DNA from 4 places in the Phreatobacter cathodiphilus genome. Region 2 is predicted to be linked to each of the others. Evidence: predicted binding sites of a transcription regulator. Region 2 holds the regulator's gene; each other region holds the start of a gene.

Region 1 (2,196 bases), 2.0 Mb from region 2:
GGCCTTCGCTGGTGTCGGTCCCCTCGGGGCGGTCATCGCCCGTTTCTGTGCACCGAATCCGGCGGAAATGCGAGGCCCGGGCCGGCCGCGTGCCGGTGGCTGCAGTGCCTGTCGCACGCTTCCGTTTTCCAAACGTCACGTTTTCGGCTATGATGCGTGCTTGTGGCGCCCATCGCGGCGCGAAGCAGAGAGGATTGGACCCTGTCCACCACAACCCTGCCGGGGCCGGACGCCAGCGCGTCGCCCACCGGGACTCCGACGGCTAGCCCCGCTCCCGCGGACGTCCTCCAGCTCGTCCTCGACACCTTGGAAGAGAACAAGGCCGAGGAAATCCAGGCCATCGACCTCAAGGGCAAGACCTCCATCGCCGATGCGATGGTGGTGGCCTCCGGGCGTTCGCATCGCCATGTCGGTGCGCTGGCCGACTATCTGATGAAGGCGCTGAAGGAGAAGGGCGTCGGCCAGATCCGCGTCGAAGGCCTGCCGGCCTGCGACTGGGTGCTGGTGGACGCCGGCGACGTCATCATCCACGTGTTCCGGCCCGAGGTCCGCAGCTTCTACAATCTCGAGAAGATGTGGTCCGCGGCCCGTCCGGGCGACCGGCTGGCGGGCTGACAGCCAGCCGCGCCCCGCGTTTTCCGCCCCGCCCGGAGGCCCGGCATGCGGCTGATCCTCGTCGCCGTGGGGCGCGCCAAGGCGGGCCCCGAAAGCGACCTCGCCGCCCGCTACCAGGAGCGGGCCGCCAAGGCCGGCAAGGGCCTCGGCTTCCGGTCCATCGACACCGTCACCCTCGACGAGAGCCGGCTGCCGGAGGCCGCCGCGCGCAAGAGCGAGGAGGCCGCCGCCATCCGCCGCGCCCGCGCCGGCCGCCTCGTGCTGCTGGACGAGCGGGGACGCAGCATGGGCAGTCCCGATTTCGCGGCGCTGCTCGGGCGCTGGAAGGACGCCTCGGAAGAGGCCGCGACGCTGGTGGTCGGCGGGCCGGACGGCCTCGATCCGGCGCTTAGGGCCGAGGCCGACCTCGTCCTGTCCTTCGGCGCCCTCACCTGGCCGCACCAGCTCGTGAGGATCATGGCGCTGGAGCAGATCTACCGCGCCGTCACCATCCTCGCCGGACATCCCTATCACCGGGCGTGAGGGACGTCGGTCCGCCGCGCGCGCTCCGGGTCAGAGGCCCGACTCTCGGACCGCAGCTCTCGCCGACGCCGTTCACTCAGCGATGTGGAAAAACCCCCGCCGGCGTCTCGACAGACAGGCTCTTACGCTGTCATCGAAGCTTCATTAAAGTGTCACGCGTCCGTCGCCCGGCGGACCCAGAACGGCGCGGCCCTTGCCGCAAGCCGCACCGCCGCCGCAAGGCGTCTGTTGGGAGGAAGTTTTCCGATGTTCAACCGTCGTTCGATGCTCGCGGCCGCCGCTGCCGGAGCGATGATGGCCGCGACCCCCGCGGCCGCGCAGGTCGAAATCCAGTGGTGGCACGCCATGACCGGCGCCAACAACGAGGTCGTCAACAAGCTGGCGCAGGACTTCAACGCCTCGCAGCGCGAGTTCCGCGTCGTGCCGACCTACAAGGGCTCCTATCCCGACACGATGAACGCCGGCATCGCCGCCTTCCGTGCCGGCAACGCCCCGCACATCCTGCAGGTCTTCGAGGTCGGCACCGCGACGATGATGGCCGCCCGCGGCGCCATCAAGCCGGTGTTCCAGCTCATGGCCGAGGCCAACGAGCCCTTCGTGCCGAGCGCCTATCTGCCGGCCGTCGCCGGCTACTATTCGACGTCGCGCGGGGAGATGCTGTCCTTCCCGTTCAACTCGTCGTCCTCGGTCATGTGGTACAACAAGGACGCCTTCCGCCGGGCGGGGCTCAACCCTGACCAGCCGCCGAAGACCTGGCCGGAAGTGTTCGAAGCGGCCAAGAAGCTGCGCGCCGCCGGCTATGACAAGTGCGGGTTCTCCTCGGCCTGGATCACCTGGCTGAACCTCGAGCAGTTCTCGCTCTGGCACAACGTGCCGCTCGCCACCCGCGCCAACGGCATCGACGGCTTCGACACAGAGCTGAAGTTCAACTCGCCGCTGCACGTGCGCCACCTGCAGAACCTCATCGACCTGCAGAAGGACAACACCTTCTCCTATTCGGGCCGCACCAACACGGGCGAGGGCCGCTTCACCTCCGGCGAGTGCCCGATCTTCCTGACC
Region 2 (2,196 bases):
GTCGATGACGGTGAGCGAGGCGGAGGTATCGGGCAAGCGCGTGGTGGAGGCCCGCCACGTCTCCAAGCGCTACGGCGACCGGCCGATCGTCGAGGATCTCACCATCCGCGTGCTGCGCGGCGACCGGCTCGGCATCGTCGGGCCGAACGGGGCCGGCAAGACCACCCTCGTCCAGCTCCTCACCGGGACGCTGTCCCCCGACGGCGGCACCATCGACCTCGGCACCAACCTCGCCATGGCGACGCTCGACCAGAAGCGCGAGGCCCTCGACCCCGCCATGCCGCTGACGGAGGCGCTGACGCGCGGGCGCGGCGACTACGTGACGATCAACGGCGAGAACCGCCACGTCATCGGCTACATGAAGGACTTCCTGTTCTCCCCCGAACAGAAGGGCACACCCGTCGGCGTGCTCTCGGGCGGCGAGCGCGGCCGCCTGCTGCTGGCGCGGGCGCTGGCATCACCTGCCAACGTGCTGGTGCTGGACGAGCCGACCAACGATCTGGACCTTGAGACGCTCGATCTCCTTCAGGAGATGCTGACCGACTTCCCGGGAACGGTGATCCTGGTCTCGCACGATCGCGACTTCCTCGACCGGGTCTGCACCTCGGTCCTCGTCAGCGAGGGCAACGGGCGCTGGGTCGAATATGCCGGCGGCTATACGGATATGGTCAACCAGCGCGGCGCCGGGGTGGAGGCGCGGACGGTGGCGAAGCCGGCGCGGGGCGAGGCGCCGTCGGCGGCCGCCAAGGCCGCGCCGCAGGCGGAACCGGCGCGGCGCAAGATGTCCTTCAAGGACAAGCACGACCTCGACACGCTGCCGGCCCGGATGGAGGCCCTGCAGCGCGACATCGCCAAGCTCCAGACGATCCTCGCCGACACCGGCCTGTTTCAGCGCGACCGCGCCGCCTTCGACCGGGCAAGCGCGGCGATGGCCAAGGCGCAGGGCGAACTCACGGCGGCGGAGGACCGCTGGCTGGAGCTGGAGTTGTTGAAGGAGAGCCTGGAGGCGTGACGGCGCTCAGGCCGCCGCGCCGGCGAAACGCTCGTTGAAGGAATAGCCGGAGCCGCGCACCGTGCGGATGGGATCGGCCTCGCGGCCACGCTTCACCGCCTTGCGCAGGCGGCCGATGTGAACGTCCACGGTGCGCTCGTCGATATAGACGTCGCGGCCCCAGACGCCGTCCAGGAGCTGCTCGCGGGTATAGACGCGGCCGGGCGACTGCATCAGGAATTCCAGCAGGCGGAACTCGGTCGGCCCGAGATTGATCTCCCGGCCGGCGCGATGGACGCGGCGCGTCTCGCGGTCGAGTTCGATGTCGCCGGACTTGAGGAGGCTCGACAGGTGCTCGGGCTTGGCCCGGCGCAGCAGCGCCCTGACGCGCGCCAGCAGTTCCGGCACGGAGAAGGGTTTCACCACGTAGTCGTCGGCGCCGATGGCGAGGCCCCTCACCCGTTCACCCTCCTCGCCGCGGGCGGTGAGCATGATCACCGGCAGCCGTTCGGTCTCGGCCCGCAGGCGGATGCGGCGGCACAGCTCGATGCCGGAGAGGCCGGGCAGCATCCAGTCGAGCAGGACGAGGTCGGGAACCGCCTCGCGCAGCCGGACCTCGGCCTCGTCGCCGCGGCCGACGACCTCGACCTGATAGCCCTCGGCCTCGAGATTGTAGCGCAGAAGAACCGTGATCGGCTCCTCGTCCTCGACCACCAGAATGCGTGCGGTCATGGATTGATTCCCCGTCGTGCCGGTATCCGCGATCAGAGCCCGACCGCGGCCATGGTCGTGGTGTCGAGCTTGGGCCGCTCGTCGGCAAGCGGAACGCCCTTCACCATGTAGTGGATGGTCTCGGCGATGTTGGTGGCGTGGTCGCCGATGCGCTCGAGGTTCTTGGCGCAGAACAGGAGGTGCGTGCAGGAGCCGATGTTGCGCGGATCCTCGAGCATGTAGGTCAGGAGTTCGCGGAACAGCGAGTTGTAGAGGGCGTCGATGTCGCCGTCGGCCTTCCAGACGTCCAGCGCCGCGTCCACGTCGCGCTGGGCATAGGCGTCGAGCACGCGCTTGACGCGCTCCAGGGCGAGGCGGGCCATGGCGTCGAAGCCGCCCGTCACCTTGGCCAGCGGCAGCGTGCCGTTCATGGCGATGACGCGCTTGGCGATGTTCTTGGCGAGGTCGGCGATGCGCTCCAGGTCGGAGGCGAT
Region 3 (2,196 bases), 1.3 Mb from region 2:
CACGAGGTCGCCGCGCGCCTGCTTGATGGCGATGGCGGCGAGGTCGCGGTCGTAGAGCGAGCCCTCCGTCATCACCCGGTCGACCGCGAGGGTGAGCTGTTCGCGGATCTGGGCGGGCGCGACCTCGGGCACCGCCGGGTCGCCGCGCCGGGCATGGGCGAGGAGGCGGTGGGCGTTGTCGATGGCGCGCTCGCCGCCCTTGACGGCCACATACATGGGTCAGGCCTCCACGACAGTGACGCGGGTGGTACGGGGGAGGGCGGCGACGCCCTCGGGACCGGCGAGGACGAGGTCGACCCCGCGCGGGAAGAGCGCATGGTTGGCCGCGAGGCGGTCGGCGATGTCGGCGGGCAGGCCGGCGACGGCGAGATGGGCGTGGCCGGAGATGCCGGGACCGGCGAGACGGAAGCGGGTGGCGGCCCCGGAGAGCGCCTCCACCTGCACGATCAGCGTCGTCGAGCGGTCGGGATAGACGTCCGTGCCCTGGGCGAAGCCGGCAAGGTCGGGCAAGGCGGCGGTGTCGGCGACAAGGGCGAAGGCGGCCTGCGAGGGCGAAGTGCCGATGCGCGCTCCGGTGTGGAAGGCGAGCCAGGCAGCGACGTCCGGCGAGGCGGCCAGCGGGCCGTCGAGCCAGAGCGGCGTCTCGTAGTCGGCGAGCGCCACGGCGACAGCGGCGGCGACAGGCGACAGCGGCGTCGGGGCGCCGGCGAGGCCGTCGACAGGCTGGAGCGTGCCGGGGCGGGCCATGGCGTTCATCACCGCCCGGAAGGTCTTCTGGGCGTCGTGGACCGGATCGGCGAAGGCGCGGGCGAGGGCCATCAGTTGTCTCCGCGCACCATGGTGAAGAAGTCGACGCGGGTGGCGGCGGCGCGCTCCCGCTTCGTCACCGCCTCAGCGGCGATGCGGTCGCGGACCGGGGCGAGCAGGGTCTCGACGGCTTCGCGGGTGGCGGGCGCCTGCCAGAGGGCGTCCGCCAGCGCCGCGAGCCGCGCCTTCTCCCGGTCGCGGCCGAGCACGTGGCCGAAGCCGATCACGCCCCCGGGGAGCGAGATGGCGGCGCGGGTCACCGTCGCCTCGCCGAGGTTGAAGGGGGCGCCGTCGCCGCCGATGCGTCCGCGCACCATGACGAGGCCGATCTCGGGTGCGCGCAGGACCTCCGCGCCCTCGCCGGCCAGGGTTTCCAGCGCCGCCAGTTCGCCGACGGTCGCGCGGGCGACCGTCGCCATGGTAGCCTTGCGGGCCGTCTGCAGTGAATCGGTGGGTTCGGAACGGTCTGTCATGATTTGTATATTCGTCTAGACGATTATGGTTTTATGACAGTTCGGGTTCCGGGGCAAGCCGCTTGCGGCGCCGGGGCGGACCGGGTGATGGGACAGGCGTGCATATCGGCCGCCAGCCGTGACAGGCGAATGACGGGAGGGGCAATGCTGGCGCGGGGCAGGGGAGTGACGGTCTGGCGGCAGATCGCCGAGGCGATCGAGGCCGAGATCGCCGGCGGCGGCCTGGTTCCGGGCACGCGCCTGCCGACCGAGGCGGCGCTGACCGAACGCTTCGGCGTCAACCGCCACACGGTGCGCCAGGCGGTGAAGTCGCTGGTCGACAAGGGGCTCGTCCGGGTCACCCAGGGCTCGGGCACCTATGTGGAGGCGAAACCCCTCTCCTACCCGATCAGCACCCGCACGCGCTTCTCCGAGATCGTCGTCGGGCAGGCGCGTGATCCCGCCGGTCGTCTCCTGGGGCACAGGCAAGCCGGCGCCAGCCTCGAGATCGCCGAGGCGCTGGACCTGTCGCCCGAGGATCCGGTGATGCTCATCGAGAGCGCGCATTTCGCCGACGGGGTGCCGATCTCCTGGGCTCTCGCCGCCTTCCCCCTCCCGCGCTTCGCCGAGGTGCCGGAGGTCTATGGGGCGACAGGGTCGATCACGGCGGCGCTCTCGGCCTGCGGCGTGCCGGACTATCGCCGCGCCTCGACCCGCATCGGTGCGGCCGTGGCCGACGCCACGGATTCGGCCCGGCTGGAGATCGCGGAAGGCCGGCCCGTCCTCGTCATCGACAGCATCAACGTCGACCCCGACGGCGTGCCGATCCAGTGGGCGCGCTCGCATTTCTGCGCCGACCGCGTCCGCCTGACGGTGGGCGGCTAGGGCCGGCTCAGGGCGCCCCGCGCTCTCCGATGAGGGCGAAGCGCAGCCGCGT
Region 4 (2,196 bases), 690 kb from region 2:
GGGGCCGGTCTCGCCGAGGTGCTGGTGGTCACCGGCCACCAGGAGGCGGCCGTGCGCGCCGCTCTCGCGGACCTGCCGGTGCGCTTCGCCCATAATCCGGACTTCCCCGAAGGCCTCTCCACCTCGCTGAAGGCCGGCATCGCCGCTCTCGGCGAGGAGATCGACGGGGTCGTGGTGCTGCTCGGCGACATGCCGGCCATCTCCTCGGGCCTCGTCGGCAGGCTGGCCGCGGCCTTCGCGCCGGGGGAGGGGCGGCACGTCGTCGTGCCCGTCGCCGGCGGGCGGCGCGGCAATCCCGTGCTGTGGGGCCGCCGCTTCTTCGCCGAGCTGATGAAGGTCACCGGCGACCAGGGCGGCAGGGCGGTGCTGGCGGGCGCGCCGGAGGCCGTCGCCGAGGTGCCGGCCGAGACGGACGACGTCCATCTCGACCTCGACACGCCGGAGGCGCTCGCCGCGGCGGGCGGACGTCCCGCGCCTTAACGAAGCTGAAGTCCGTGCGGTAATTTTGACAAAAAAATCCCCGGGTCGTTGCCGGCCCGGGGCTTCAGATGATCATCTCCGTGGACGCGGAGTGGTTGGGACCGTCTATCTGACCATTCGCTGTGCAGCACAATCACAGCCGCATCTTTACCCTACCGGTTGACCTTAACCCGTCCCGACGGAAATCGCTGCAATTGTCCGCATCATCCTGCGGAACCGTCATCGCGGGGTCATCGCTGCTTCACCGGCGCGTCACGCCGTCCGCCTAACCCGGTCCGAACGCTTCCGAATCGGGATGAACGGCATGACTCTGGCGGCAGGCGAGGCGCGCAAGGCGACCCAGCGCAATATCGGGCGGGCCGTCGCCCGCCACCGGCCGCTGTCGCGGGCGGGACTGCAGGAGCAACTCTTCACGCTGATGTTCTCCGGCCTCGTCTATCCGCAGATCTGGGAGGATCCGGAGATCGACATGGAGGCGCTGGCGCTCGGCCCCGCGGATCACGTGGTGGCCATCGCCTCCGGTGGCTGCAACGTCCTCAGCTATCTCGTCGCCGGCCCTGCCGCGATCACCGCCGTCGACCTCAACGCCCATCACGTGGCGCTGAACCGGCTGAAGCTCGCCGCGGCCCTCCACCTGCCCGACCACGACAGCTTCTTCCGCTTCTTCGGCCGGGCCGACAACCGCGCCAATATCGCCGCCTACGACCTCCATCTGCGCGACCGGCTCGATCCGGCGACGCGCGCCTACTGGGAGCGGCGCGACTGGGCCGGGCGGCGGCGCATCCGGCAGTTTTCCGACAACATCTACCGCAAGGGCCTGCTCGGCTGGATGATCGGCACCGGCCATGCGGTCGCGCGGCTGCACGGCCGCGATCCCCGCCGCATGCTGGAAGCGCGCTCGCTCGCCGACCAGCGCGCCATCTTTGACGCGGAGCTGAAGCCGCTCTTCGCCTCGCCGCTGGTGCGCTGGCTGGTGAAGAACCCCGCCTCGCTCTACGGGCTCGGCATTCCGCCGGCCCAGTATCAGGCGCTGCTGACCTCGGCGAAGGCGGGCGGCGGGATGGAGGAGGTGCTGGTGGCACGCCTCGAACGTCTCGCCTGCGGCTTCCCGCTGGAGAGCAACTACTTCGCCTGGCAGGCCTTCGGCCGGCGCTATCAGGGTGCGGCGGGCGCCGTGCCGCCCTATCTCGCGGCCGGCCATTTCGACACGGTGCGGTCCCGTGCCGGCCGTGTCGAGGTGCGTCACGAGAATTTCATCGACCATCTGGAGAGCCTGCCGCCGGCCTCCCGCGACGCCTATGTGCTGCTCGACGCGCAGGACTGGATGACGGACGCGGTGCTGAACCGGCTCTGGGCGGCGATCCTGCGCACCGCCAGGCCCGGCGCCCGCGTCATCTTCCGGACGGCGGCGGAGGAGAGCCTGCTGCCCGGCCGCCTCTCGCCGGGGATCCTGGCGCGCTTCACCTATGACGCGGAGCGCTGCCGCGCCTGGACGGAGCGCGACCGCTCGTCGATCTACGGCGGCTTCCACCTCTACACCCTGGCCGCGCCGTGACCGCCCCGACGGACGTGTTTCCCGCCGCGGAGAGGATGGACGCCATCTACCGCTGGCAGGTCGGCATCTATGACGCCACGCGCAAGTTCTACCTGCTCGGCCGCGACCGCCTGATCGACGAGCTCGCGCCGCCCGCCGGGGGCACCGTGCTGGAGGTCGGC

The links. Region 2 encodes PhoB, which activates phosphate uptake and scavenging genes when phosphate is short. Its sites were predicted from a motif close to TGTCATNNANCTGTCAT; they were not measured.
Region 1: a site for PhoB is predicted at 1,266-1,282, ahead of ugpB (sn-glycerol-3-phosphate ABC transporter substrate-binding protein UgpB). Genes of this name have one in related genera too.
Region 3: a site for PhoB is predicted at 1,303-1,319, ahead of phnG (phosphonate C-P lyase system protein PhnG). Genes of this name have one in related genera too.
Region 4: a site for PhoB is predicted at 698-714, ahead of C6569_RS10120 (BtaA family protein). Genes of this name have one in related genera too.

What each region holds. Positions count from the first base shown of each region.
Region 1 is NZ_CP027668.1:3,405,313-3,407,508, reverse strand. Features, by position in the region: gene C6569_RS16320 (hypothetical protein) at 1-36, opposite strand, end outside; gene rsfS (ribosome silencing factor) at 202-615, shown strand; gene rlmH (23S rRNA (pseudouridine(1915)-N(3))-methyltransferase RlmH) at 661-1,137, shown strand; gene ugpB (sn-glycerol-3-phosphate ABC transporter substrate-binding protein UgpB) at 1,384-2,196, shown strand, end outside.
Region 2 is NZ_CP027668.1:1,378,187-1,380,382, reverse strand. Features, by position in the region: gene C6569_RS06735 (ABC-F family ATP-binding cassette domain-containing protein) at 1-1,012, shown strand, start outside; gene phoB (phosphate regulon transcriptional regulator PhoB) at 1,019-1,723, opposite strand; gene phoU (phosphate signaling complex protein PhoU) at 1,756-2,196, opposite strand, start outside.
Region 3 is NZ_CP027668.1:2,706,792-2,708,987, reverse strand. Features, by position in the region: gene C6569_RS13110 (carbon-phosphorus lyase complex subunit) at 1-216, opposite strand, end outside; gene phnH (phosphonate C-P lyase system protein PhnH) at 220-819, opposite strand; gene phnG (phosphonate C-P lyase system protein PhnG) at 819-1,280, opposite strand; gene phnF (phosphonate metabolism transcriptional regulator PhnF) at 1,410-2,144, shown strand; gene phnE (phosphonate ABC transporter, permease protein PhnE) at 2,152-2,196, opposite strand, start outside.
Region 4 is NZ_CP027668.1:2,066,750-2,068,945, reverse strand. Features, by position in the region: gene C6569_RS10125 (NTP transferase domain-containing protein) at 1-480, shown strand, start outside; gene C6569_RS10120 (BtaA family protein) at 785-2,035, shown strand; gene C6569_RS10115 (class I SAM-dependent methyltransferase) at 2,071-2,196, shown strand, end outside.